Regions from separate parts of the Staphylococcus epidermidis genome, predicted to be linked through region 2. Evidence: predicted binding sites of a transcription regulator. Region 2 holds the regulator's gene; each other region holds the start of a gene.
The links. The regulator NrdR, encoded in region 2, represses ribonucleotide reductase genes. The targets are predictions, from matches to a motif close to AACACNATATATNGTGTT.
Positions count from the first base shown of each region.

Region 1: the regulator NrdR is predicted to act here: its motif matches at 6,770-6,787, upstream of nrdD (anaerobic ribonucleoside-triphosphate reductase).
Region 3: the regulator NrdR is predicted to act here: its motif matches at 3,003-3,020, upstream of nrdI (class Ib ribonucleoside-diphosphate reductase assembly flavoprotein NrdI).

Region 1 is NZ_AP019721.1:346,802-357,380, reverse strand. It holds gene cudC (choline uptake/conversion transcriptional regulator CudC) at 28-609, shown strand; gene FNL83_RS01665 (BCCT family transporter) at 639-2,261, opposite strand; gene FNL83_RS01655 (anaerobic C4-dicarboxylate transporter) at 2,682-3,980, opposite strand; gene nrdG (anaerobic ribonucleoside-triphosphate reductase activating protein) at 4,344-4,880, opposite strand; gene nrdD (anaerobic ribonucleoside-triphosphate reductase) at 4,877-6,727, opposite strand; gene FNL83_RS01640 (hypothetical protein) at 7,046-7,351, opposite strand; gene cysC (adenylyl-sulfate kinase) at 7,675-8,274, opposite strand; gene sat (sulfate adenylyltransferase) at 8,290-9,468, opposite strand; gene FNL83_RS01625 (sulfite exporter TauE/SafE family protein) at 9,492-10,391, opposite strand; gene FNL83_RS01620 (NAD(P)-binding protein) at 10,412-10,579, opposite strand, start outside.
Region 2 is NZ_AP019721.1:1,140,941-1,151,519, reverse strand. It holds gene FNL83_RS05725 (NUDIX domain-containing protein) at 1-112, opposite strand, end outside; gene rplT (50S ribosomal protein L20) at 530-886, opposite strand; gene rpmI (50S ribosomal protein L35) at 938-1,138, opposite strand; gene infC (translation initiation factor IF-3) at 1,166-1,693, opposite strand; ribosomal protein L20 leader region at 1,720-1,843, opposite strand; gene FNL83_RS05705 (amino acid permease) at 1,901-3,403, opposite strand; lysine riboswitch at 3,609-3,784, opposite strand; gene thrS (threonine--tRNA ligase) at 3,832-5,769, opposite strand; gene dnaI (primosomal protein DnaI) at 6,122-7,042, opposite strand; gene FNL83_RS05690 (replicative helicase loading/DNA remodeling protein DnaB) at 7,042-8,412, opposite strand; gene nrdR (transcriptional regulator NrdR) at 8,413-8,883, opposite strand; gene gap (type I glyceraldehyde-3-phosphate dehydrogenase) at 9,403-10,428, opposite strand; partial or broken gene FNL83_RS05670 (transposase) at 10,534-10,579, opposite strand, start outside.
Region 3 is NZ_AP019721.1:2,014,962-2,025,540, reverse strand. It holds gene FNL83_RS09920 (peptide MFS transporter) at 1-757, opposite strand, end outside; gene queF (preQ(1) synthase) at 1,041-1,541, opposite strand; gene FNL83_RS09910 (DMT family transporter) at 1,555-2,430, opposite strand; gene nrdI (class Ib ribonucleoside-diphosphate reductase assembly flavoprotein NrdI) at 3,185-3,583, shown strand; gene nrdE (class 1b ribonucleoside-diphosphate reductase subunit alpha) at 3,546-5,651, shown strand; gene nrdF (class 1b ribonucleoside-diphosphate reductase subunit beta) at 5,770-6,738, shown strand; gene FNL83_RS09890 (hypothetical protein) at 6,713-6,976, shown strand; gene FNL83_RS09885 (ABC transporter permease) at 6,992-7,966, shown strand; gene FNL83_RS09880 (iron chelate uptake ABC transporter family permease subunit) at 7,950-8,909, shown strand; gene FNL83_RS09875 (iron ABC transporter ATP-binding protein) at 8,906-9,685, shown strand; gene FNL83_RS09870 (ferrated catecholamine ABC transporter substrate-binding lipoprotein SstD) at 9,764-10,579, shown strand, end outside.

The sequences.
Region 1 (10,579 bases), 790 kb from region 2:
ATAATGGATTAAAATGGAGGTGCAATGATGGATTATAATAACAATGACAGTCAATATATCGAAGAAGCTAAAGATTTAGTTATCAACTCAATCGGTGAAACCATGGATTTGTATGGTATCAACCGTAGTGTAGGTAACTTGTATGGCATTATGGTTTTTGAAGGAAGTATGACACTTGATGAAATGCGACAACAACTGCAAATGAGTAAACCTAGTATGAGTACAGGTGTAAAAAAACTACAAGAATACGATATCGTCAAACAACAATTCACGCGTGGTAGCCGAAAGCAACATTTTATTGCAGAGAAAGATTTCTTCACTTTCTTCCGCAACTTTTTTACTAAAAAATGGGAACGTGAAATTGACACTAATATGGAAGCAATTGAAGATGCAGAAAATATCATTCACCCACTTCTTGAAAAGAATGATATAGATGAGGAAGTTAAAAAACAAGCAATAAATGTAAAAGCGCAGTTAGACCACTCTAAAATATATTACAAGTGGCTCGCTCAATTAAGTGAAGCTCTAGAGTCAGGAGAAATTTTTAACTATTTCCCAATTCCAGATGAACAACATCATCATGATCAATCAGAAAAAGCCAAGCGATAATGATTTAACATTCGCTTGGCTTTTTTTTGTTATAAGTTATCGTCTTCAGGTTTGTCTTTGACCTGAACTATTCTTAGAGAACGTCTTTCAATTTCTTTATGCTTATCTGCACGTCTTTCTAACTTGATACGATCTCGTCCGAGTATAATTAAGAACGAAATCATCATTAGCGTAAATATAACAATTAAAGGTACACTAGCAAGTAATGATGCTGTTTTCAATACTTCTAATGCACGTTCTCCTCCAACTAGCATTAAAGAGAACGGTAGTAAACATAACGCAAACGCCCAGAACAAACGATTAGCACGTAACGGTTCTCCTATCACTTTTTTCTGTGACGCTGCTGCTAAAATATATGAACCAGAATCGAATGTTGTTGCTAAGAATAAGAAAGCTGATATTAAGAATAAGATAATAGTAATTGTCGAGAATGGTAGTTGATGCATTATTTCTATGATTGTTGCCTCTGTACCATAATTGTTTAAATAGCTTATTACATTAAATTGCTCAGTAATTTGTAGATATACAGCATAGTTACCAAAAATACCGAAAAATAACACACAACCTAATGTTCCATAGCATATTGTTCCTAATACAACTTCTTTAAGTGTACGTCCTTTTGAGATACGCGCGATAAACAATCCAATAAACGGTGCATAAACGAGCCACCATGACCAGTAGAATATTGTCCAATCTTGAGGGAAATTCGTTTCTTTACGACCTTTTATGCCACCAAATGGTTCCATCCATGTCGCCATATGGAAGAAATCTTTTATCATATTACCGAACCCTGTAACTGTAGTTTCCATAATAAACACAGTTGGACCTACGATGAATACAAATGCTAATAATAAAAATGATAACCAAACGTTAACATCACTTAATTTTTGAATACCTTTTTTCAAACCTGTGTAAGAACTGATTGCGAAAATAACTGTAATAGTTAGTAAGATGATTGAACGTAAAATCATATTAGATCCATCTAAACCAGTCAATCGTTCAATACCAGCTGAGATCATCGGCACGCCTAGAGCGAGTGATGTTGCAGCACCACCGAGCAAACCGAAAATAAATAAAATATCTACGATTTTTCCTAATAATTTATCCGTATGTCCTTTTAAAATTGGTCGACAAGCTTGACTAATTTTATAGACGGGTTTCTTCTTAACGAAAACTAAATAACCGATTGGCAAAGCTGGTAGCACATATATTGCCCAGGCTATAGGTCCCCAGTGAAACATACCATATTGAGTTGCATATTGAAGTGCTTGATCGGACATTGATTTTGCACCGTTAGGAGGTACTTGATAATAAAATGCCCACTCAATAACACCCCAATATAAAATATCTGAACCAATACCGGCACAGAATAACATGGCTGCCCATGTGAAATTATTAAATTCAGGTTTGTCAGTCGCTTTTCCTAACGTGACATTCCCATACTTACCAAATGCTATGTATAAAACAAAACAAAATATAGCCAGTCCCATAAAGAGATATACCGATCCAATTGAATTAGAAATGGCACTATTGATATCGGTAATGATTATTTCACTTGCTTTCGGAAAAACCATCATAGGTATAACAGCAAAAAGTAACACAATGACTACGCCTATGAAGGTCGTCCAGTCCATAACTTTTTCCTTTTTCAAATGTGATCCCCCTAATATTAATTTATGAATCTTTACTTTAAATTACGTTCAATGGATAGTGATTCACAAAAAAGACAATAACGAACTTTTAATAATAATGCAAATTACATACATGTATCATCAAAATCTAATTTGAATAATTATATAATTTAAGCCTCTCAAATATTCATCTTAAATTGCTATGACAACAGTGTTAAGTTAAAATTTAACAAAATGAACGAACTTTACAATATTTCATATCGTATTTTTATACACTTTTAACGTATATATATTTATTTTATTTTTTTCTCCACTGATACTCACTCTTAATCTATAAATAAAAAATCGCCAATATTTAGTCATTCAAATACCTTACTCGATGAGATGAAGTATTTAAAACACTATATATATGGCGATTAAATTCCAACTTATAAAAATTGATTAATATCCTAAAATGGTTTTAATAACAAATCCTGTAATGACGGATACTGTTATAACAAAAAATCCTGGTATCATAAAGCTCGTAGGTCTTGTTCTACCTGTTTCATCTAGTTCTACAGCAAATAATAGTGTCGGTTGAGCTGGAATAACGAAATTCACATTTAATGTTTGTACCATCGCAACAAAATAGATGGGAGGTATACCTAAACTCATAACTATCGGCACCATAATTGATGCTGTAGCTGTTTGAGAAATGACAATCATTGCAACTACAGAAACAAGTATGATAACAAGCCAAGGTACTTCACTAATAATTGACCCAATATCATTTTTCAATATTTTTAAGTTATGTGGAGCATTAAATATTGTTGCACCTAACCAACCTGGGCCAAGAACTGCAAAAAGTGCTCCCATTGCAGATTGTGTAATATTCGATGACAGAATATCAGAAGTATTGATTTTTATTAATAATAAATTGATTGTAGCGCTGAGATACATAAAGAACTGAACAATTTCAGTCATCTCAACTTTAACTACATCTCCATTCACATTGAATTGCGGCATGAGATTAGGAAATATGCCAAACGTTAAAATACCCATGACACATAATAGGAATGAGATAACACCTATTTTTACTTTTAATGAAAAGTCATTTTTGATTTCGACTTCTGGCATCTGAACTAAACGTTCTGACTCATCACGCACGTGTTCTTTTCGTCCTACAAATGTACAAAATGTACTAAGCATTAACATACTAATTAAAGCTGTAGGTAAAACAATACTTAAATACTTGCCCATCGATATTTCATACCCTGCTAATACAGAAATAATATAAGCTGTAGCAGAAGCTGCCGGGCTACAAAGTAAGGCTAAATTGGCTGTAAGTACCGAAGCAGTTAATGCGCGTTTAGGCTGAATTCGTGCTTTTTGTGCAGTTTTCGCTATGATAGGTTCAAGTGAAAGAGCTATATTTGCAGTACCAATTCCAAAAACAAAGACAAAGACAATCATTGGCGCTATAAATATAATTGATTTTGGAAAGCGTTCAATCACACGTGATGCAATGTATACTAAATAGTCAATACCACCAGTGGCTTGTAACGTACCACCTGCTATACCAATAGATAATATGATTAACACTGCCGTCACTGGTGCTGAACCTGGAGGTAACTGGAATCCAAATATCATGATAAGCTGCGCTACTATAGCAAAGATGCCACATCCCAGTGCACCAGCAGTTCTTAATCCTAATAATATCGCTAGAATCATGATTATGATTTCTATGATAAACAATAACATGGAAGAATCTCCTAACTTATGCCGAACAATTTTCACTTCAATATTTTATCACTTTAATATGTAATTAGTATATATATAAGTATAAGATTATTTCTTTTACTTTTTAGATGTTTAATGTTTGTCACTTTTCAGTCTATAAATTGCAACAAATCACATCTACCTACTAAAAAGTGATATAAATTTACTTTAAAAATAAAATTAACTATACTCTTTAAAACTGTCGTTATACATGTGGATAACTTTCATGTTCATCCCATTGAAAACTTATAACAAAGATTGCCCAAAACAAATGAACCATAACATTTATTTTGGGCTATTTTTCCAAGAGATATCTTAAAAATTAATTCCAATTATCATCATAAACTATTTAGTTAGATATTCAATGACCTGTTCTTTTTGTAAGGAAGATTGAACATCAATCACACGTTGATTAAGTGATCCTTTATATGGAAGATTCGGACGATATAAATGTTGAATAAACATACCATCAACTAATACATCAATATGTTCGAGTAATGACTTGCGCGCATCGTCTTGCTGTTTCAAATATTCAAATAAAAAGCCAGTCCATACCCAAATTGTTTTTGTATGACCGAATCGTTGTCTAAAAGCTTCAACAAGTTGGAGTGTGATAAACAAATTACAAAATGGTTCTCCACCAAGTATGCTTAAGCCTTCGATATAAGAAGGCGCACAATAATCTAAAATCTCTTCAAGCATTTCAAGTTCGAAAGGTTCTCCGTATTTAAAATTTTGGGCTTTAACGTTATAACAACCTTTACATTGAAAAGGACATCCGGAAACATATACACTGCATCGAACACCTTCACCATCTACAAAGCTATGACTTTCTATTTTAGCTATATAGTGTTGACCTTCTTTAATGTTTAAAATATTCATGAACGAGGTTCCTTCATGTGTTTCACTCTTGCACATATCTCTTTTTGTCGACCTTCAATAACAGGTCTTTGAACTGGATTTCCTAAATAACCACATGTTCTTTTTACAACGTCAACCGTTTTAGGATCAGTGTTACCACAATGTGGGCATCTATATCCGTTAGCAGTAGTTTCAAAATCTCCATCATAGCCACAACGATAACAGTGATCAATAGGAATATTCGTACCTAAATAACCTACCTTATCATAAGCATAATCCCATACTGCTTCTAAAGCTTTCAGATTATGATTTAACTTTGGATATTCACAATAATGAATGAATCCACCACTTGCATAGTAAGGATAGTCTTTTTCAAAATCTAATTTTTCAAACGGCGTTACATCTTTACGCACATCATAGTGGAATGAATTTTGGTAATATCCTTTATCAGTAACATCTGGAATAAATCCAAATTTTTCTTTGTCCAATCGGCAAAATCTATCTGTTAGTGATTCACTAGGTGTACTGTATATACTGAACCAAATATCATATTGTTTCGTCCACTCTACTTGATAACGTTTCATTTCTCTTAATATGTCTAGTGTGAATGTTTTAGCTTCAGGATTGTGTTCCCAATTCGGTCCATAAAATAATGTTGCCGCTTCGTATAAACCGATATACCCCATTGAAATCGTTGCGCGTTGTTTTGTAAATAATGAATCGACAGTATCTTCTGAAGTGAGTTTATTTTTAAATGCACCACTTTTATATAAAATAGGCGCGTTATCTGGAATAGCATCTTGTAGTCTTTGAATTCGATACACAAGTGCATCATGTAATAATTGCATGCGTTTTTCAAAGATATCCCAAAACTGCTGCATGTCACCATCTGCTTCGATTGCAATTCTCGGTACGTTCAACGTCACTACACCTAAGTTACATCGTCCATTATTTTCCAATTGACCTTCATCATTCTTCCAACTTGGTAAAAATGAACGACATCCCATCGGTGCTTTAAAATCACCAAGCAGTTCCACAAGTTTATCGTAATTTAAAATATCGGGATACATGCGCTTTGTTGAACATTCCAATGCAAGTTGTTTAATATCATAGTTAGGATCTTCTGGACTAAAGTTAACCCCCTTTTTTATCGAAAATACAAGTTTAGGGAAAATTGCAGTAACCCTATCTTTACCGAGACCTTTAATACGGGTATGTAAAATTGCTTGTTGAATTTTTCGACTTAATTGATCTGTTCCTAAACCAAATCCCAAAGTAACGAATGGCGTTTGTCCATTGGAAGTATAGAGTGTGTTAATCTCATACTCTAAACTTTCAATTGCATCACCAATATCCTTAGTTACTTGTGTATCCACATAATTCTCAATTTTGTCAGGTTGAACGAAATCATTCGCTACTTCCCTGTGATGTTGTGCATTCATTTGTGCATATTTACTTAGTAATTCGTCAACACGATCGACAGTACAACCTCCATATTGACTGCTTGAAACGTTTGCAATGATTTGTACAAGTTGTGCTGAAGCGGTTTGTATTGATTGAGGTGTTGTAACATTAGCATTGCCTATCTCAAAGCCATTCTCTAACATATCTTTTGCATCTATGAGACAACAATTGGTTAATGGTTGAAATGGATGGTAATCTAAGTCGTGAAAATGAATATCTCCCGATTGATGTGCATGAGCAACATGCTTTGGAAGTAAATGATCGAGTGCATAAGACTTTGATACCGTTCCAGCTGTTAAATCTCGCATTGTTGAGAATGTATTACTATCTTTATTTGCATTTTCATTTAATATAGTTGGATCTTTTGTGATTAATCGAGTTAATGATGTTTCTAGAGTAGTCATTTCGTCACCCTTCGCTATATATAGTGTATATCAATAAAATAAAATACTATATATAGTATTACAATCGATTACTAAGTCGTTAACTAAAATGTCATAAAGATTATTAACGTTTAGTGAACTCTATGTGAGATAAAGATAGTTTTGTAATCAATATAAAAACCTGAGACGTCAATGTTCTCAGGCTTCTATAACATATAGTTAGTTTTTAATTCAGTTAAAATTTATAATATCTTCATTTTTGGTAATTCTAGTAATTATCTTCGTATAAATTGGGAATAAATAACCGAAATAAGCATTTACCTTTTCCCTTTCACCTATCTAATTATTTCTATTATCTTGTGTTGATTGATTTATATTTTGATGTGTTTGTTGATGATCTTGAACGACATGTTGAGAATGCTCTTGTGTTACTTGTTCTTCCCCATTGCTCGACTCTTGCGATACATCTGTATGTCCCTTTGACATCTCAAGATTTTTTTCTAAATTTTTGCGCTTTTCATCTTCTGATCGACGGTCATATGAGCGCTCTTCTAACACTGAGCCAACTGTTAAAATGAGAATTACAGCTATTGTCCCCACAATAAATAATACAAGTAAAATCCACATCCAAATATTAAATGACATGTTATATCACCATCCTCTTATTTTTTTGATAAATCACACAATATCTCTTTAAAAATATTTTCCCTTTTTATTTCACTTTAATCACACATCAATAATTAGCTTTTTAGAAATTTAAATTATAGTTGTCACAAACTAAGCATAAATCATGACTCATAAGTATACTATTGATGACATTTAAAAATTAACATCTTCTTACTTAATTAAAAGTAAGTATATCTGACCAAATGCTTTTCTTTAAAAACTTTCCATTATACTTTTAAAATTAAAAAGAGTAGGATTAAGAATCTTTAATTCTCTCCTACTCTATATAATGAAATATCAATTTAAATATATTCGTGTTCTTTAAGATAACGTATAATTTGTACCACTGATTGTTCAATAGTGTCGTGTTCAGTATCTATAGTAATTTCAGGGTTTTCAGGTGCTTGATAAGGTGCACTTATACCTGTAAATTCAGGTATTTCCCCAGATCGTGCTTTTTTATACAATCCTTTAGGATCTCTCTTTTCACATTCCTCAACACTACATTTTGTATATACTTCTATAAACTCATTATCCTCTAGTAATGCTCTAACACCTTCTCTGTCTTCTTTATATGGGGAGATAAAAGCAGTAACTGTTAAGGCTCCAGCGTCTACCATTAATTTTGCTACTTCTCCAATGCGTCGAATATTTTCTGAACGATCTTCAGGACTAAACCCTAAATTTTTATTAAGACCATGACGCACATTATCACCATCTAAACGGTATGTTTGTTTTCCTTCATTAAATAATTCTTTTTCTAAGGCAACAGAGACCGTTGATTTCCCTGACCCAGATAGCCCTGTAAACCATATAACAGCACTTTTGTGTCCATTTTTATGCTGTCTTTGTTTCTTCGTAACTTCTGAGTCATGCCATGTAATATGATTTGATTCACTCATTTTAACACTCCTGATTTATTTTTCTCGCAAACCTTTAATTAGAACTTCGGCAACTTCTGGTCTTGAAAATTTAGTTGGCAATGATTCGCCATTACGCAGTTTTTCTCTTACTTTAGTACCACTTAAATGTAAATGTTGAGAAGCGTCATGCGGACATGTTTTAGCAGTTGCCATATTACCACAAGCTTCGCAATAAAAGGCATGTTCAAATTTTAAAATTTGAATACCTAACTCATCTTCAAATTGAGTAATCAGCTCTTGTGCTTCATAAGTACCATAATAATCGCCTACCCCAGCGTGATCTCTTCCCACAATAAAATGTGTACAACCATAATTTTTACGGACAGTTGCATGAAGTATCGCTTCACGTGGTCCGGCATAGCGCATTGCAGCAGGATAAATGACTAGACGTGCTCTATCTTCAGGATAATAGTTTTTTAATATCACTTCATAACTTTCCATACGTACATCCGCTGGAATATCGTCTGACTTTGTTTCACCAACTAGTGGATTTAAAAGTAGACCATCAACAATTTCTAGTGCTGATTTTTGAATATATTCATGTGCTCGATGCACTGGATTTCTCGTTTGAAAACCTACGACAGTTTTCCAACCTAAATCATGAAATAATTGTCTCGTCTCTGAAGGATCCAGATGATAATTTGAAAACGCGTCATGTTTTGGACGATTTAATAGTTTAATAGGACCACCTAAATATATATTACCTTTTTCATAAACCTTTTTAACTCCAGGATGAGCTTCTTCAGTAGTTCCGTACACCAAACGCGCTTCTTTTTCTTTATCATATGTGTACTTTTCTTCTAATTTAAGCGTTCCATATAACTGACCATCTTCACCATATAAAGCAATATCATCACCTATTTCAAGTTTATCTGCTTCGGATTCTGTTACAGGTAAAGTGATAGGAATACTCCAAACTAAGCCATTGCTTAAATGTGTTTCCTCTATAACCTTAGTGTAGTCTTCCTTGTTCATAAATCCTGTAAGGGGACTAAATCCGCCAATACCTATGAGCTCTAGATCCGATATTCCCCAAGGATTTAAAGTAATCGGTTTAAAATTTAATGCTTCCTCAATCAAACGTTCACGTTCGTTTCCTTCAACAACACGATTGATGAGTTCTCCTCCATGAGGTTTAATTGTATAATTGGTTATTGTTTCATTGTTAGACATTATAATCAAATCTCCTTTTCCAATTAATTATATTTGTTTACTCGGCTTTTCTTATAAGAAAAAGACAATTTCTTGTTTCGAACGACTTGAAAAACAAGCAAAATAATAATTGCAAGAATAATAATGAATCGAACTGTATTTGAAATAGTGTTATCTTTTACAAAATAGCTTAATAATGCATTACTATTTGTAAAAATAATTAAACCACCGACACAAATTGCAAGAATGTTAATGGGTAACACTTTAACTAAATACGCTGAAATAGGTGCTGCTACCATTCCACCGAGACTTAAAGCAATTACAGCAAACCAATTAATTTGAGTGACTCCTAAAAAGATAATGAAACTTAAAGCGGCAGATGACGTAACAAAAAATTCACTTGCTGAGACTGTTCCAATCGCATATCGTGGTTGAATTTTTTTACTTGAAAGCAGGAGCGGCGTATTAACCGGTCCCCAACCACCACCACCGATTGCGTCTAAAAATCCTGCCACAAAACCTTGTGGAATTACTTTAAAACTACTCAAATTTCCCACATGATGATGATGTTCATGTGCACGTTTAAATAGAAATTGATACAAAATATAAAATCCCATACTTAACAAGAATAAAGCAATGAATGGTTTAATATAATCACCATGAATAAATGTCAAAACACCTGCACCGATAAAGGCGCTTATTGACCCAGGTATAGCTAACTTCAACATTGTTGGTTTATGAACATTATCAAATCTCCAATGTGATGTCCCAGATGCAGCTGTTGTTGCAATTTCAGAAAAATGAACGGTTGCTGACACTACTGCCGGTGCTATACCGTAAGTTAATAATATTGATGACGATGAAGCGCCAAATCCCATGCCTAATGACCCATCAACAAGTTGTGCTAAAAATCCCGCAATTGCGAAAATTAATACTTTGCGCATATATCATATGCCCCCATTCTTCATTTGACTTGTGATTTTAGCCATCGGATGAAATCTTGTTGCTTCTTCTCATCTAAATATTTGTCTGACAAAATTTGCTCGAGTAACGCTTGTTTATCAGATGGCTCAATTTTAAGTGATTTAATATATTGTCTACTTTCATATAAAAACTGAATATACATTGAATA
Region 2 (10,579 bases):
TTTCTTTTCCTTTGAAATTATTTTTATGTAAAAAACCATTAAAAGCATTCTTATCTTTGTTAAATAAAATATCTCTGTTTACAACAATTATTTGTTCATCAAATTTAGACATGATTATCTCCTTTTAGATATAGTATACTATCAGTCATTTTAGCAAAAATTATCATTTTTTGCGATTGAATATATGTATATGTAAAACGATAAAAGCACCATTATATTTATAATTAAAATAAGACATAATCTTACATTGTTGATATTATAAAACTTTTAACAAAGCCACATTATATACCTTACTGTCATAACATGATTGCAAATTTATCTTTTTTTAGTTATTGACTTCGTAGATATTGATTGTTTCAAAGCATGATTTGAAACAATCTAGTATTATGAAATGACAAAAAAATAAGATATGTCCGCTATTACATCAGGGTATTGTACTCAATTTTTAAATGCTTTTAAATAATATATTAACAACAAGCATATAAAAAGACCTGAGACAAAGATTATTGTCCCAGGTCTTGTATAAATATTATTTTAAAGCTTCTTTAGCTTTTGATACTAATTCAGCGAAAGCTTTGTCATCTGAGATTGCAATTTCTGATAACATTTTACGATTGATATCAATCTCAGCTTTTTTCAAGCCGTTCATTAAACGTGAGTAGCTAATGTCATGTTGACGTGCAGCCGCATTAATACGTGTAATCCATAATTTACGGAAATCACGTTTGCGTTGACGACGGTCACGGAAAGCATATTGACCTGATTTCATTACTTGTTGTTTAGCTACTTTATATAATGTATGTTTTGAACCAAAGTAACCTTTAGCTAATTTAATCGTTTTTTTACGACGTGCTCTTGTTACTGTTCCACCTTTAACTCGTGGCATAATAAATTCCTCCTTAGATGATCTCTATCGTATATATATTCGTTTAAAATCTTATTTTTTGTATGCTAATAATTGTTTAACACGTTTCATATCACTTTTAGAAACTAACTTAGCTTTACGTAATTGACGTTTTTGTTTAGTATTTTTATTTGCGAATAAGTGAGATGTGAAAGCTCTAGAACGTTTTAATTGACCTGAACCAGTTCTTTTAACACGTTTAGCTGCTCCACGGTGAGTTTTCATTTTAGGCATGATTCATTTCCTCCTATAATTTAACGTTTATTTTTCGTTGATAGGCGCTAACATAATAAACATTTGACGCCCTTCCATTTTAGGCTTTTGTTCAACAGTTGCAATATCTTTACATTCATCTGCAAATTTTTCTAACACACGCTGACCAATTTCTTTATGTGTAATCGCACGACCTCTGAAACGAATTGAAACTTTACATTTATCGCCTTTAGATAAGAACTTGCGTCCATTTTTCAACTTAGTTTGGAAATCATGTTCTTCAATAGTTGGGCTTAAACGTAATTCTTTAACGTTAATGACTTTTTGTTTCTTCTTCATTTCTTTTTCTTTTTTCTGCTGTTCGAATTTATATTTACCATAATCCATTATTCTCGCAACAGGTGGTTTTGCATTTGGTGCTACAACAACTAAATCTAAATCCACACGTTCAGCCATTTCTAAAGCTTCACGTTTAGATTTAACACCAATTTGTTCACCATCTTGGCCTATTAAGCGTAGTTCTTTTGCACGAATTTTCTCATTAATTTGAGTTTGATCTTTTGCTATGGTTGACACCTCCCAGAATTTTACGAAATTGTTCCAAGCAAAAAGAAGAGCGAGTATAACTACCCGCTCTTCTTAGACACAATAAATGTGTAACATGATTGACCTGCCAACTGCTTCAGCGTCGCCACAGGTGAGAAGCGGGTGCTTCTACTTGGTTCGTTTCGTATTCAACGTTAATAATCATATCAATATTTATTGTTTAAGTCAAACTATTTTTTAATTATTTTTATGGTGTCTTACTTCTTCCATCGAAACATCTTGCCTTAAGTCAACTTTGTTTAGAGGAATCTTTTTAGTTTTATATCTAAATTTATGATAAAAGAAGAAAATTAAGAATACAGGTATTCCCATGTAAGTTATAAAAAATCTATTCATATCAAAGTTACCTGTTTTAATAAAATCTACATCTTGTCCAATGATAACTATTACACATAAAATACCTGCAAAAATCGGACCAAATGGGAATAACTTCGCTTTATATTTTAATTTTGATTTATCATAATTTTGTTTATCAAATGCGCGTCTAAATCTAAAGTGACTGATTGCTATACCAACCCAAGCAATAAAACCAGTCATTCCGCTAGCAGCTACAATGTATTCATATGCATCTCCACTTAAATGTTGCAATGCGAAAATAAGAATGACTAGTACTCCAGTTGCAATTAGAGATACATAAGGTACGCCACTTTTATTTGTTTTTCCAAAAGAATTATAAGCTAATTTATCTTTACTCATCGAATATAACATTCTTGTTGAAGCATACATTCCTGAGTTACCTGCTGATAATACACTTGTTAATATAACAGCATTCATAAATGAAGCAGCAAAAGCTAATCCAGCATTCTTAAATACTAATGTAAAAGGTGAAGTAGCTATACTATCACCACCGCCCATTAATGCCTTACTATCATATGGAATCAACATACCAATAATGAAAATAGCTAGAATGTAAAATAAAAGTATACGCCAAAATACTTGTTTAATCGCTTTTGGAACTGCTCTTTCTGGATTTTCAGATTCACCTGCTGTAATACCAATAAGTTCAGTTCCTTGGAATGAGAAGCCTGCGACTAGAAATACACCAAGAATTGATAGCAAGCTACCTCCTAAATTCCCACCTAGTATTGGCCCATCTCCTTTTGTAAACGTATCAAATCCTACAAATTCTCCACCCATAATCCCTAAAATAGTTAAGATACCAATTCCTATAAATATGATGACTGTAACTACTTTGATAAGTGCGAACCAATATTCACTCTCTCCATATACTCTAACGGATAAAGAATTAAGCGCGAAAATAATAATAAGGAAAATACAACTCCAGACCCAAGCTGGTATACCTTGCATAGGGGACCAATATTGTATAACTTGCGCTGCAATAGTAACATCAGCTGCTACTGTTATCACCCAGTTGAACCAATAATTCCATCCTAAAGCAAAACCTAGTGAAGGATCGACAAAGCGTGTAGCATAAGTACTAAATGAACCTGACACAGGCAAATATGTCGCCATCTCCCCTAACGACGTCATTAGAAAGAACACCATCGCTCCAATAACTGCATAGGCAATCAAAGCACCCAATGCACCTGCGTCATGTATAGCTCCACCAGAAGTCATGAATAGACCAGTTCCTATACATCCCCCAATGGCAATCATTGAAATATGTCTATCTTTTAATCCTCTTTGAACACCGTCATTTTGTTTATTATTCTTTTTCATATAAGCTCCCTTTCCTTCATAAGTAGAGGCTAACTTGTTACCACATCAATGCATATCATTGTTGTAGATAAATTTGGTATAGATGATATAAAAGTAAAATAATATTAATATCATTTTACTTTTATATCACTTGTCTTTATATCTGTATCAATAATGTAAAAAGTGGTTACATACCTTTAAGATATGCAACCACTAATGTTTATCTATATAAGGTAGCACATCACATAAAGTGACAGTACAACTTCTATTCGAAAGTTGTCCCAACAATGCTAATTTATGGAAATAACATCATTTCGGCATTATTACCTTTCACTTATTCAACACATGTCCCATACGACTTCTGATAAGTTAGTCATTAATAATGCAACCTCTAACTCTATTTATTATATTAATTTGTAATATACATGATATACTTTATATTTTCAAGTTTATCTATGCTTTTTCAAACGGATTTCATCAATAACATTCCAAATAAATTCATCTTTTTCAACTGATTCTTGTTTTTCAGAACCATATTTTCTTACATTTACTTCTTGATTCTCTACTTCTTGGTCACCTACAACAATCTGATAAGGTATTTTTTTCATTTGAGCTTCACGAATTTTATATCCCATTTTTTCATTACGGTCATCAATTTCAACGCGGACACCTTGCGATTTTAGTTCATCTTGTAAAAGTCTTGCATAATCATAATGTAAATCTATATTTACAGGAATAATTTCAACTTGCATAGGCGCCAACCAAGTTGGAAATGCACCTTTTGTTTCTTCTGTTAAAAATGCAACAAAACGTTCCATAGTAGAAACTACACCACGGTGTATAACTACAGGACGATGTTGTTCTCCATCTTGACCAATGTACGTTAAGTCAAAACGTTCTGGTAAAAGAAAATCAAGTTGTGCTGTTGATAGAGTTTCTTCTTTTCCCATAGCTGTTTTTACTTGAACATCTAACTTAGGTCCATAGAATGCTGCCTCACCAATAGCTTCTTCATAAGTTAAACCTAATTCATCTGATGCTTCTTTAAGCATGGATTCAGCTTTTTCCCACATTTCATCATCATCAAAGTACTTATGCTTATCTTCAGGATCTCTATAACTCAATCTGAAGCGATAATCTTCAAAACCAAAATCTTTGTACACATCTTGAATCATATTAACTACACGTTTAAATTCTTCTTTAATTTGATCAGGTCTAACGAAAATATGGGAATCATTCAATGTCATTCCTCGAACACGTTGTAAACCTGATACTGCACCACTTGCTTCGTAACGATGCATAGTACCCAATTCAGCAATACGTATAGGTAATTCGCGATAAGAATGAGGTTTGTTTTTATAAATCATCATATGATGTGGACAGTTCATTGGTCTTAAGACCATTGCTTCGTCTTCATCTAACTTCATTGCTGGGAACATATCTTCTTGATAATGATCCCAGTGACCAGATGTTTTATATAAATCAACATTGGCTAATACTGGTGTGTAAACATGATCGTATCCCATACTTACTTCTTTATCGACAATATAACGTTCTATTTCCCTACGTATTGTAGCACCATTTGGTAACCATAATGGTAAACCAGCACCAACGAGTTGATTGTTTGTAAACAATTCTAAATCTTTACCAATTTTACGATGATCACGCTCACGACGTTCTTCCAACATTTTTAGATGTGCTTTCAAATCTTTTTTGTCAAAGAATGCTGTACCATAAATTCGTTGTAACATTTTATTATCACTATTTCCACGCCAATAAGCACCAGCTGTAGATAATAGTTTGAACTCTTTAATTTTAGAAGTAGAAGGTACGTGTACACCTCGACATAAATCAGTAAATTCACCTTGAGTATAAAGTGTTACACTCTCATCTTCAGGAATTGCATCAATAAGTTCTAATTTATAAGGGTCATCCTTGAAGAAGTCTTTTGCTTTTTCTTTACTAACTACTTCTCTTACAATTTTATGATTTTCGTTCACAATTTGTTTCATTGTTTTCTCAATTTTATCAAAATCATCCGATGAAACCTTATCATCCATATCAAAATCATAATAGAATCCGCCTTCTATTACAGGTCCAACTCCAAATTTAACGTCTCCGTATAAACGTTTTAATGCTTGTGCCATTAAATGAGCTGTTGAATGACGAAGTACTTCTAACGCTTCTTCACTCCCAGGAGTAATAATTTCAATAGCTCCATCTTGTTCTAAAGGGCGTGTTAAATCTACAAGTTGACCATTGAATTTTCCCGCAACTGCTTTTTTTCTTAATCCTGGACTAATTGATTGAGCGATGTCTTCTGTAGTAGTCCCTTTATCAAATTCTTTTGTATTACCATCTGGAAATTGAATATTAATTTGATTCATATTTTTTCCTCCTATTTAATAAAACATCTGATCGTTGGCTTATTGAATAAATTAACTTTACTGAGCATAAAAAAACTCGTCCCTAGCAAGGGACGAGTTTGTCGTGGTACCACCCTAGTTAAGTATATGAAAAGCATACGTGACCAGTCATATACTATACTTTACATAAGATAACGGTCTTGAGCCGGATATTCATTACAAATATCAATATTAACGAAGTAGTAATAATTTAATGTGTTAGCCATATTCTCATCAATTAATGACTTTCTGTGTAACAGAGATTAAATTATCGTATCTTCAATAGTTTCAACGATTAAGATTTATCTCTATTATACACCACATACTATAAAATTCAATTGTTTCTAAAATTTTTACCAGTCAAATAATAAGGTGTCGATAAAGTCTTAATTCTTTCAATAATTCGTGCTGCTTTAGTCTTTTCAGTGCCATCTCTAGTTATTGAAAGATGATGCTCAAGCTCACTATAATTAAAGTTAGAACTAAAAAATGTAGGAAGTTCATGTACCATTCTATAATGTAATAAAGGACCAATCACTTCATCTCTTACCCACGGTGTGACTTCTTCTGCGCCAATATCATCTAACATCAAAATATTAGCTTCTCGCACACGTTGTAATTTTTTCTCAAAACTACCGTCTTTAAAGCCACCTTTTAAAGTGCGAATAAATTCTGGTAAATATACAATTGTTGATGAAATCTTTTGCGATTTAAGTTGATTTGCAATAGCACCCAATATGAATGATTTTCCTGTACCAAAAGGACCATATAAATATAACCCCTTTACTTTTTCATCGTTAGTAATTGCTGTACAGATTTGATCAGCTGCCATTGCTACATCAAGTCTCTCTCGATTATTCATATAAATATCTTTGAGCTTTGCATGAAGTGTATCTCTTTGCATATGGTGAGATGTAATAAGTTGTGAATCAAATCGTTCCTCATCATGTTTAATTTTACACGGGCAAGGTAGATATCTAATTTTGATTCTTTCATTTTCAATATATAGTTCAGGAACATGTCCTTTTACAAAATTCGGACAATCATCATAGCGATGTCCATCATAAACTTTTTGTTGATCTTTATACTCTTGAAGAACATTTAAATCTTCGTCTATCATCTCATTAGTTATATTACTACGATTTTTCTCAAGAAAATGTTTAACGTCAGTATCATTGATTACATTTTGTTTTATTTTTTGTATACGTTTATCTAGATTTTGAGAATCGCCCATGATATTTCTGAAACTTTTCATTAGTTATCTTCCTCCTTCCACTTTTGATTTAACTTTTCAAGAAATGCTTGTCGATCTTCTTCGAGAGTGTCATCATTTATTTCTTTATTTTCTTCTTGATCGTCCCTATTTTGAAGCCATTTAGGTGTCTTTTCTTTGGATAAAAATTGATTTTGTCTTCCACGATTGTTCTGTCGTTTATCATTAGAATGTGTTTCGTAATTTTTAGGTTGATTAACTTGTAATGCATATTCATATGCTTGTTTGGCATTTGAAATACCAATTTTCTTCCAGTTGGAAGCAATTTCAAAAATATAAGATTTTGGCAACTTCATATCTTCTTTTAACATAACAAACTGTAAAAGTATATTGATTACACCAAAATTCATTTTTTCACGGTTAATCAATTCTTCTATCATACTTTTTTGCGACTGTGTAGGTTCCGAATCAGACCAACTTGCTAACATATCAATCGGACTTGTTTCATCTAGCAGTTGTAACCAATCATTTGTTGTATCTTCCGCTTGTCGATCTTTTTTTTCATCGTTAATTTTATTTGTTTGATGCTCTAATTTTGGTAATTGATTATCATGTTCAATCAGGTAATAAGTTCTAGCTTTCTTACGCATTTCTTCAAAAGATAATTGTTGTGCACTGGTAATGGAACTTAATATAACATTTTTCATACCATCTTCAGTAATTCCATAAAGTGTCGCAAGTTGTATAATCAAATTCTTAGCTTCTTTATCGATAATTTCATTACTAATAAAATGATGGTTCAACATCTGTCTCAACATTTCAAAATCAAAAGTTTCATTAGATAAATCTATACCATCATAGTGTTTGATTTGCTTTAAATTAATTTGATCAGAAACATTGACCTTTTTAGGTACGTTGAATACTTCTGTAAATTTTCTAGTTGTCTGTTGATATTTGCTTAAATCTTTCTCATCTTTTTCGAAATAAGATTTAAGTGCTTGATAACGTTTTTTATCAACCTCACTAAATAAAAATACTGATAACATAGGATCATTAAAAAATTGATAGGCTGTTGGAGGCTGAATTAACTCATAAACAAAGTGAGAGTACTTTTCTTCATGCCTTACAAATGTTTTAATCAATCCAATAGCCTCTAAATTGTCCATTTGCTCCCTGAAATCTAATAAGTTAATTTTTAGTTCATTCATGAATATATAATGCGTTAACCCGAGTTGTTGACTTTCATCTATGAATTGACTCATAAAATGATAGAGTCCAATTGATTCAACTCCGATTAAAGGGGTGAATAGTCGATTTAAAATATCTAAATGTTGTGAGGTGAATTCGAAATGTGTAATCACCTCAAATCCATCTTGTGGTTTTAGACCATATTCATAGGTTTGTAACCCCATCTATTTATCACTCCGTTTATTATCACTCAAGATACCTTGCATTGACTCTAAGAGTTGATCAACATCTTTGAATTCTTTATATACAGATGCAAATCTTACATAGGAAACTTGGTCAACATGCATTAACAAATTCATAACATGCTCTCCAATTTCTCTAGAAGAAATTTCAGTTTGTCCCTCATCTCTAAGTTGCCACTCCACTTTATTAGTTATGTCTTCAAGTTGTTGATAACGTACTGGTCGTTTCTCGCAAGATCTTACTAAACCATTTAATATTTTTTCTCTTAAAAATTGTTCTCTAGTCCCATCTTTCTTCACTACTATTAATGGACTAACTTCAATATGTTCAAATGTTGTAAAACGCGTTCCGCAATTTTCACATTCTCTTCTACGTCTAATCGCATTGGCCTCATCTGCATGTCTTGAATCAACCACTCTGGAATGTGTAGAATTACATTTTGGGCATTTCATATATGTCACCCTCCCAAGTTTAATCACCGTACATTATACTATAAAAGTACTGTGTAAAAAAGAAAGGTCAATTGCAACTATAAACGAAAGAATGTAATGATACATTGTTAATACCACTATGTGTAAAAAAGGAAAAATTGTCTTATAAATAAAGGTTTTAGAATGCTATGTTATTTATTAAAAATAATACATTTTAACGTGATTAACCATATTAAATGAATTTCAACCATTTAAATGTACTACACAATTTTATAAATACGACCAAAAGTACCATTATTAAATTATAATTTGAAAGATGATTCGTTAAAATCACCTCATTTCAAAATCATCTCAACTTGATTAATAAATAATGACTATGGATCATTTTTTTATAAAGAAAGTATCTAGAAATATGTCTAAAGCTAATTGGTTATCTATAATAACATCAATGGTGCTTCAACTTTGTTTAGGGCTATTTGTATATAAATAAACCTGAGATAATATGGCTATCTCAGGTTTAGTGTAAGTATAAATATTTAATTAAATGGCTTTTACCATTGCTTTATCATCAATTAATTGTCCAATTTTGTCAGCTACTTCAACAACTCTATTCGAATAACCCCATTCATTATCATACCAAGCGATAACTTTCACCTTATTTTGTCCCATAACCATCGTAGATTGAGAATCAATAATTGCTGAATGAGGATTTGTGTTAAAGTCTACAGAAACTAAAGGAGCTTCTTCAACATCAAGAACACCTGATAAATCGGCATTTTTAAATGCATCATTAACTTGTGTAACTGTAACATTCTGTTCTAAATCAACAACTAAATCAACGAGAGAGACATTTTTTGTTGGTACTCTTAAAGCCATTCCATGAAGTTTACCTTCAACTTCAGGCAATACTTCTTTAAGTGCTTTAGCAGCACCTGTTGACGTTGGAATAATACTTTCATTACAAGAACGTGCTCTTCTTAAATCTTTGTGTGGATTATCAATATTTTTTTGATCATTTGTTATTGCATGAACAGTTGTCATCAGACCATTTATGATTCCAAATTTATCATTGAGGACTTTTGCAACTGGTCCGATACAATTAGTAGTACAAGATGCATTACTAAAAATATCGTATGTATCAATATCAAGTTGATTATCATTGACTCCTTTAACAATCATTTGAACGTCTCCACCTTTAGACGGTCCAGTGAGTAATACCTTTTTAGCACCTGCATTAATATGAGCAACTGCTTTATCTCCGTGATTAAATTTACCTGTCGCTTCTATAACAACATCAATATCCATCTCATTCCATGGTAAATTTTCTGGATTGCGATCAGAAAGTAATTTAATTTCATGTCCATTCACTTTAATACCACTTTCAATCGGTTCAACTTTTTTATCATAAACTCCATGCGTCGTATCATAATTAAGTAAATGTGCAATTGTTTCAGGTGGATAACTAGCGTTAATCGCTTTAACATTTAAATTTTTATTATTTAGTGCTATTCGTAACACCATTCTACCTATTCTACCCATACCGTTAATTGCAATATTCGTTGCCATTCAAAGCACCCCTTGTTTTATATGTTATACTTTATGGAAATAGTATAACATATTAATTTTTAAATGAAAGCGTTTACTGATAAATTTATCTATAAATATAAATTAAGCTTTATCATTTATAAGATTTTGATTCAAACATTGACTATGGAAT
Region 3 (10,579 bases), 870 kb from region 2:
GCGTAAAGTAAGCAATCATAAGGATTAATACTATTGCTATAACAACGATTCCGATGATTGTTCCGTACTTTTTCTTTTCAGAAGAAGATAATGGGTTCGTCGGTTTCATACCGATACTACCTAAAGTTTTTCGGTTAAATAGTAAGTACCAAACTAATCCAAGAGCCATCCCTATTGCTGCAATCAAGAAGCCACCATGGAAATTTCTAATATCAATATAGTATTGTAAAATAATTGGTGAAACGAGTGCACCCATGTTCACTGACATATAGAAGATAACAAATCCAGCATCCATGCGTACGTCGTTTTCAGGATAGAGTCTACCAACAATATTTGAAATGTTTGGTTTCATTAAACCTGATCCTACAATAATAAAGAACATAGAAGTGAATAAACCTACCATTGCAAAAGGAAGGCTTAAACATATGTGACCTATAATAATTAATATAGCTCCGATTAATGTGGCACCTCGGGTACCTGTAATTCTATCAGCTATCCAGCCACCTGGAATTGAAGACATATAAATTAATGATCCATATACAGACATGATAGACATGGCTGTTGTTTTGTCCATTCCAAGTCCGTTTTCCTGGAGTGCAAAATACATATAAAAAATAAGCATTGCTCTCATTCCGTAATAGCTGAATCTCTCCCAAAATTCTACGAAAAAGAGAACGCCTAATCCTTTTGGATGTCCGAAGAATCCATGTTGTGGTATTTCTTGAACTGCTTTTTCATGGGACTTATTTGAAGTCATAAATCATCCCAACCTTTCTTGCCCAAATAACCTTATTAAATTGTTTTAAGGTGATTTTACTATTGTGATAAGAAAATTTCAATAATTTTCAAAAAATTTGAAAAAAGAAAATTCTGTCAATTGATATAATCTGTAACATTTAATCCGATGATATAATTTCAATAATTTTATTACTATATTTATTCAATGACGCGCTATATATAAAGTACGCTTTAATGCAGCAAAGTGCAACAAAAAATCTCTACCATCAAATATAACAGTAGAGATTTTTATAAAATATATATTAACGATTATCTATTTTTTCTGGATACATGTCATGATTCATTAATCGATGTTCAGCCATTTTTTCATATTTTGTATCAGGACGACCATAATTCGTGTAAGGATCTATGGAAATGCCACCTCTCGGAGTAAATTTACCCCAAACTTCAATATAATGTGGGTCCATTAAATTAATTAAATCATTCATAATAATATTCATACAATCTTCGTGAAAATCTCCGTGGTTTCTAAAACTAAATAAATATAACTTTAATGATTTAGATTCCACCATCTTGATATTAGGGATATACGAGATATAAATTGTCGCAAAATCTGGTTGACCCGTAATAGGGCATAGTGATGTGAATTCAGGACAATTAAACTTAACAAAATAATCACGACCTTGATGCTTATTATCAAAAGTTTCTAAAACTTCCGGTCTATAATCAAATTCATAAGTGTTATTTTGATTGCCTAATAAAGTAATATCTTTTAATTCATCTTTTTGACGTCCTTGTGTCAATTTTCTAGCTCCTTTAATTATTTTGATTTATAGTTGTTTCACGTCTTGCTTTATCAAACATATAGTAACTTGCTCCGATAATGACAATATATCCTACTGTTGCAAACATATCAGGTGATTCTCCAAACAGAATAAATCCAAATAATGCAGTAAATATTATAGACGCATATGTGAAGATGGAGATATCTTTTGCTGGAGCAAAACTATAAGCCAATGTTATACCAATTTGTCCTACAGCTGCTGATAATCCAGCGCCGAGTAAGAAAAGAATTTGAATTGTTGTCATAGGTGTATAAGTAAATATTGAAAAAGGTATAAGAACTACAACTGAGAATAATGAAAAATAAAACACTATCGTATAAGGTTTTTCACGAGTGCTGAGTGCTCTAACACATGTGTAGGCAGAAGCTGCAAAAATACCGGATAGTAATCCTGCTATTGAAGGAATAACTGATGATGAAAATTCTGGTTTAACAATTAATAGCATCCCTATTATAGCAATAATCATCGCCGTGATTTGATATTTTCGTACCTTTTCATGTAAAAAAATTAAACTAAGAACAATTGTCCAAAAAGGATTTAATTTCATTAATGTATCAGCATCACTTAATACCATGTGATCAATTGCGTAGATATTAAGTAAGACACCAATTAACCCAAGTGTTGAACGTGAGATGAGTAGGGGTTGACTACTTAATTTTCCAAACATAGGTTGCCTATATTTATAAATAAAAAATAATGGTATAAACATGGCTACAAAATTTCTAGCTAGAGATTTTTGAAAGACTGGTAAATCACCGGCCAATCTAAAAAAGACTGACATAAAACTAAAACCCACAGCTGAAATCAATATAGCAATAATACCTTTAACTTTTGAATTCAATATCATCGCCTCAATATTATATGATTAACGACATTATATTAGCATATAAAATCTAACTATGCATAAGTTCTTGATAATTCAATGGAAACGAGCTATAATAAAAAACGAACAAATGTTCGCTTTTAAAGATTGTTATTTCTTATGCGCAATTTAATAAAAAGCTAGAATCATGTTTTTAAAAATGTAATTTATATCTGTTATTGTAGAAATTTACGTAACTATTCTTTTAACCCTATATGTCTAATTTCAATAGAAAAGCAAGTAAAGACACTCAAAAAAATTTTTTTATTTTAAAATAATGACACTAATCTCGTAGTGATGCACTTTCCAAATGATAGGTTGTTTCTGCCATCAATTTTTAACTTTCATTAGTGATATGAGTTATGTATAATGAAACACAGAATATAGTATCAAATTAGAAATGCAAACACTATATATAGTGTTTAGCTGAGAATTTAACGTTGTAGAATTTAATCATTTTAATGCAATTTGACACTACTTTTATCTCGAAAATATTGCAATTATAGTAAAACCCTACTAAAAAGATAATTTATCATGTAGTGCAAATTTAAGTTTTAACCACTATATATTGTGGTTATTTATATATTTTAAAGGCTATTTACAGATTGAAAAAATTTTACGTAAAAGTAACTATTTTCAACTGTTTTTATAAGTAGATGATTTAAATTATATTAAAGATATTTAATCATTTCTAATCTACTTTTGGCTGAATCAATGGTTGACGAAAGAAGGTGATTCAATGAAAGTAGTATATTATTCATTTTCTGGTAATGTTAGACGATTTATTAGTCGTGCTGGTATTAAAGATACATTTGAAATTACTCAAGATAATTGTAACGAATCAGTTAATGAACCCTACATTTTAGTTACTGGCACTATTGGATTTGGAGAGGTGCCGCAGCCGGTTCAATCTTTTTTAAATGTAAATCATACTCAGTTACAAGCTGTTGCTGCGAGTGGAAATCGAAATTGGGGACAAAATTTCGCTAAAGCTGGCCATACAATTTCTGAGGAATATAAAGTTCCATTAATGATGAAGTTTGAAGTACAAGGGACAAATAAAGACATTATTGAATTTAAGGATAAGGTGGGCAATTTCAATGAAAACCATGGAAGAAAAGAAATACAATCATATTGAATTAAATAATGAAGTGACCAAGAGAAAAGACAATGGTTTCTTTGATTTAGAGAAAGATCAAGAAGCATTGAAAGTGTATCTTGAAGAAATCCATGATAAAATGATTTCTTTTGATGATGAAATCGAAAGACTTCATTATCTTGTTGATAATAATTTTTATTTTAATGTTTTCGAAAAATATAGCGAAGCAGAATTAATTGAAATTACTGAATACGCAAAATCAATTCACTTCCAATTTGCTAGTTATATGTCGGCAAGTAAGTTTTATAAGGATTACGCTTTAAAAACGAATGATAAAACTAAGTTTCTTGAGGATTATAATCAGCACGTCGCAATCGTTGCACTTTATTTAGCGAATGGTAATGTTAAACAAGCAAAACAATTTATTTCTGCAATGGTGGAACAACGTTATCAACCGGCGACACCAACATTCTTGAATGCAGGTAGAGCAAGACGTGGAGAACTTGTTTCATGTTTCTTATTAGAAGTAGACGATAGCTTAAATTCTATCAATTTCATTGATTCAACTGCAAAACAACTTAGTAAAATTGGTGGTGGTGTGGCCATTAATTTATCGAAACTTCGTGCACGTGGAGAAGCAATTAAAGGAATTAAAGGTGTAGCTAAAGGTGTTTTACCTGTTGCTAAGGCACTTGAAGGTGGATTTAGTTATGCAGATCAATTAGGACAACGTCCTGGCGCTGGGGCAGTGTACTTAAATATTTTCCATTACGATGTTGAAGAGTTTTTAGATACTAAGAAAGTGAATGCAGATGAAGATTTACGTTTATCTACTATTTCGACTGGTCTTATTGTACCTTCTAAATTCTTTGATTTGGCTAAAGAGGGTAAAGATTTCTATATGTTTGCACCTCATACAGTTAAACAAGAATACGGTGTGACTTTAGATGATATTGATTTAGAAAAGTATTACGACGATATGGTTGCAAACCCTAATATCGATAAAAAGAAAAAAGACGCACGTGAAATGTTAAATATGATTGCACAAACACAATTACAGTCTGGTTATCCATATCTTATGTTTAAAGATAATGCAAACAAAGTACATGCGAATTCAAATATTGGGCAAATTAAAATGAGTAATTTATGTACTGAAATTTTCCAATTACAAGAGACATCAGTAATTAACGACTATGGAATTGAAGATGAAATTAAAAGAGATATTTCATGTAACTTAGGCTCATTGAATATAGTGAATGTTATGGAATCAGGTAAATTCAGAGATTCTGTGTTCACAGGTATGGATGCTCTTACAGTTGTAAGTGATGAAGCAAATATTCAAAATGCACCAGGTGTAAAAAAAGCGAATAGTGAACTACATTCTGTTGGACTAGGAGTAATGAACTTACATGGTTATCTAGCTAAAAATAAAATTGGCTATGAATCTGAAGAAGCAAAAGACTTTGCTAATATATTCTTTATGATTATGAACTATTATTCCATCGAACGTTCAATGGAAATTGCAAAAGAGCGTGGAGAAAAGTATCAAGACTTTGAGCAATCAGACTATGCAAATGGTAAATATTTTGAATTCTATACATCTCAAGAATTTGAACCAAAATTTGAAAAGGTTCGCCAACTTTTTGATGGTATCGATATACCTACTTCAAATGATTGGAAAGAATTGCAAAATAAAGTAGAACAATATGGACTTTATCACGCTTATAGATTAGCTATTGCTCCGACTCAAAGTATTTCTTATGTTCAAAATGCGACAAGTTCTGTTATGCCTATTGTTGACCAAATTGAACGTCGTACGTATGGAAATGCGGAAACATTTTATCCAATGCCATTTTTATCACCAGAAACAATGTGGTACTACAAATCAGCATTTAATACTGACCAAATGAAACTTATTGACTTAGTAGCTACAATTCAAACTCACGTAGACCAAGGTATTTCAACGATACTTTATGTTAATTCAGAAATTTCAACACGTGAACTTTCAAGATTATATGTATATGCACACCATAAAGGCCTTAAATCTTTATACTATACACGTAATAAATTATTAAGTGTGGAAGAATGTACAAGTTGTGCGATTTAATTGATTAAGTTGTAAAGATTTTAGAGTAGAGTGATGAATTGATGTATTTCTTTAAATTATAGATTTACATTGGTTCAAAACTCTTTATTTTATACATAAATATGACAGGAGGATTTTAATGAAGGCGGTAAATTGGAACACCCAAGAAGATATGACTAATATGTTCTGGCGTCAAAATATCTCACAAATGTGGGTGGAAACAGAATTTAAAGTATCAAAAGATATAGCAAGTTGGAAAACATTAACAGATTCTGAGAAAAATACTTTTAAAAAAGCGCTTGCAGGTTTAACAGGTTTAGATACACATCAAGCTGATGATGGTATGCCATTAATCATGCTTCATACTACTGATTTAAGAAAGAAAGCTGTTTATTCATTTATGGCTATGATGGAACAAATCCATGCGAAAAGTTATTCTCATATCTTCACTACATTATTACCATCTAGTGAAACCAACTATTTATTGGATACTTGGGTTATTGAAGAGCCACATTTAAAATATAAATCAGATAAAATTGTAGAAAATTACCACAAACTTTGGGGTAAAGAAGCATCGATTTACGATCAATATATTGCTCGTGTTTCTAGTGTATTCTTAGAAACATTTCTATTCTATTCTGGCTTCTATTATCCATTATATCTCGCAGGACAAGGAAAAATGACTACGTCAGGTGAAATTATACGTAAGATACTTTTAGATGAATCTATACATGGAGTGTTCACAGGTTTAGATGCACAAAGTCTACGTAATGAGTTATCTGAAAGTGAGAAACAAAAAGCTGATCAAGAAATGTACAAATTATTAAATGAACTTTATGATAATGAAGTTTCATATACACATTTATTATATGATGATATTGGTCTTGCTGAAGATGTATTAAATTATGTTCGATATAATGGAAATAAAGCATTATCGAATTTAGGTTTTGAACCATATTTCGAAGAGAGAGAGTTTAACCCTATTATTGAAAATGCACTAGATACATCTACAAAGAACCACGATTTCTTCTCTGTTAAAGGTGATGGCTATACATTGGCTTTAAATGTTGAGCCTCTACGTGATGAAGACTTTGTTTTTGATAATTAATATAGTACTTTTAAAGAGATTTCTATTAAAATTAGTAGGAATCTCTTTTTTTATGAAAGTTGGTATTATAAAATATTTTGATGTATTATTACTGCTGGATAAAACATTTATAAAATTCCCAAAAAATATGAAAAAACTATTGAAAAAAGAAAATAGAGTCTATAATATTGATGTTAATGATAATCATTATCATTATCATTACTTTCGTATATTGACCTTATACATCTTTAATATTTAGCAAGGAGATTAACTAATGAAATTTATTTTTAAAGGTTATACCTTATTTATTTTATTAGTGACTTTAACTATTGTCTCTTTATTTATAGGGGTGAGTCAGCTCTCTCTAATAGATATTTTCCATTTAAGTGATGAACAAATAAACATTTTGTTTTCGAGTCGAATTCCCAGAACAGTTAGTATTCTACTTTCGGGTAGTTCACTAGCTTTATCAGGATTAATTATGCAACAGATGATGCAAAATAAATTTGTAAGCCCAACGACTGCTGGTACTATGGAGTGGGCAAAATTAGGTATTTTAATGTCATTGTTGTTCTTTCCTAATGGTCCCATTTTAATCAAATTATTATTTGCTGTTGTTCTAAGTATTGTTGGAACGTTTTTATTTGTCCAATTAATTAATCTTATCCGTGTAAAAGATGTAATCTTTGTTCCACTTTTAGGCATTATGATTGGTGGTATTTTATCCAGTTTTACTACATTTGTAGCGTTGAGAACCAATGCTTTACAAAGCATTGGAAACTGGTTAACTGGTAACTTTGCAGTTATAACGAGTGGTCGTTTTGAGGTGTTGTATCTCACAATACCATTACTTATTTTGGCATTTGTATTTGCAAATCATTTTACTATTGCAGGTATGGGAAAAGACTTTAGTCATAATTTAGGTGTAAGTTATGAAAAAATCATTAAAATAGCATTATTCATAACAGCAACGCTAACAGCATTAGTTGTTGTTACTGTTGGAACATTACCATTTTTAGGTTTAATCGTACCGAATATCATATCTATCTATAGAGGCGATCATTTGAAAAATGCTTTACCACACACGCTTATGCTCGGTGCAATTTTTGTTTTAATTGCTGATATTATTGGTAGAATAATTGTTTACCCTTACGAAATTAATATTGGATTGACGATAGGTGTATTTGGCACAATTATTTTCCTAATCTTGCTAATGAAAGGTAGGAAAAATTATGCAAATGAGCGCTAATAAAAAAATAAGTATACTGGTCGTTATGGCAATTTGTATGGCAATTTTTTATTTATTGGTAGGTTTAGATTTTGATATATTTGAATATCAATTCCAAAGCCGTTTCAAAAAATTTATTCTTATATTATTAGTAGGAGCATCGATAGGAACGTCCGTAGTTATTTTCCAATCTATTACTACAAATAGATTATTAACTCCTTCTATTATGGGACTTGATTCTGTGTATTTATTTGTCAAAGTCTTACCTATTTTTATTTTAGGTGAACAAGCAACTGTTGTTACAAATATCTACCTTAATTTTTTAATCACTTTGATCGCAATGGTGTTTTTTTCATTGCTATTATTTCAAGTTATATTTAAACTAGGTCACTTTTCAGTCTATTTCATATTACTAGTTGGTGTAATATTAGGAACTTTCTTCCGTAGTATTACAAGTTTTCTCCAACTTATAATGAATCCTGAATCTTTTTTAGCAGTTCAAAATGTTATGTTTGCTAGCTTTGAAGCATCAAATTCTAAATTAGTAACTGTTTCAGGCATATTATTAGTTATATTAATAATTGTTACAATAATACTTCGACCATATTTAGATGTTCTTTTGTTAGGTAGAGCACAAGCAATTAATCTAGGTGTTTCTTATGAGAATATGACGCGTATGTTTCTTATTTTGGTTGCTTTACTCGTCTCTATATCTACTGCATTAATAGGTCCTGTAACATTTCTTGGCTTATTAACTGTCAACTTAGCACACGAATTTATGAAGACCTATGAACACAAATTTATTTTACCGGCAACAATATTATTCAGCTGGATTAGTTTATTTATAGCGCAATGGGTAGTTGAAAATCTATTCGAAGCAACAACTGAATTCAGTTTGATAGTAGATTTAGTTGGTGGAAGTTACTTCATATATTTGCTTGTCAAAAGGAGAAATGCAAATTGATTCAAATTCGAAATTTAGATAAAACGATAGACAATAAACCTATTTTAAAAGATATTAGCGTAGATATTAAAAAGGGAAAATTGACTTCACTCATAGGTCCTAACGGTGCTGGTAAGAGTACATTATTATCTGCTATCAGTCGCTTATTTAGTTATGAGAACGGTTCAATTTTGATTGAAGACAAAGAAATTTCAGAATATAAAACTGACGATTTAGCTAAAAAATTAAGTATTTTAAAACAATCTAATCACACTGATATGAACATAACTATCGAGCAACTAGTTAAATTTGGTCGTTTTCCATATTCAAAAGGTCGAATGAAGCAAGAAGACTATGACAAAGTGGAATATGCTCTTGACTTATTACAGCTTAATGAAATTAAACATCGTAATATTAAAACACTATCTGGAGGTCAGCGACAACGTGCATATATTGCTATGACTATAGCACAAGATACTGATTATATATTATTAGACGAGCCTTTAAATAATTTAGATATGAAACATTCAGTACAGATTATGCAAACGTTACGAGATTTATGTCGTCAGTTAAATAAAACAATCATTATCGTATTACATGATATCAACTTTGCTTCTTGTTATTCAGACGACATCATTGCGCTTAAACAAGGTGAGCTAGTTAAAGCTGATGATAAAGATAATGTTATTCAGTCTGACATTTTAAAAAGTTTATATGAAATGGAAGTACGTATAGAGGAGATAAGGGGACAACGTATTTGTCTATATTATGATGAAACTACTTTTGACTCAGTTTAATGATTAAAATTGAGACGCATAGTAAAAGAGGTTATCCATACGAAAAGAAATTATAAATTTGATTAGGGAGTTGCACATATGAAAAAAACAGTCTTATTTTTATTATTGTCTCTAGTTTTAGTTTTAACGGCTTGTAGTAATAGTTCGAATAATAATTCAACTTCGAAAAAGAAAAATAGTGATTCTAAAGAAACTGTAACCATCAAAAATAGTTTTGAAGCAAGTGGTAAAGAAAATAATGGCAGTGATAAGAAAAAAATCTCTAATACTGTCGAAGTACCAAAGAATCCTAAAAATGCCGTTGTATTAGATTATGGAGCGCTTGATGTGTTGAAAGAATTAGGTGTGGCTGATAAAGTAAAAGGTTTACCTAAAGGTGAAAATAACCAATCTTTACCTAAATTTTTAGATGAATTTAAAGATGATAAGTATATTAATACTGGAAATTTAAAAGAAGTGAACTTTGATAAAGTTGCATCAGCTAAACCAGATGTGATTTTTATTTCAGGAAGAACAGCTAATCAGAAAAATTTAGATGAATTTAAAAAAGCTGCACCAAAAGCTAAAGTTGTATATGTAGGTACAAGTGATGACAACTTAATTAAAGATATGAAAAAAAATACAGAAAATTTAGGGAAAATCTACGATAAAGAAGATAAAGCTAAAAAAATTAATAAAGATTTAGATAGAAAAATATCTGATATGAAAGATAAAACTAAAGACTTTAATAAGAAAGTAATGTATTTATTGGTTAACGAAGGTGAACTATCAACGTTTGGACCAGGAGGAAGATTTGGTGGTTTAGTGTTTGATACATTAGGATTTAAACCTGCAGACAAAAAGGTTAGCAAAAGCCCGCATGGTCAAAATATAAATAATGAATATATTAACAAG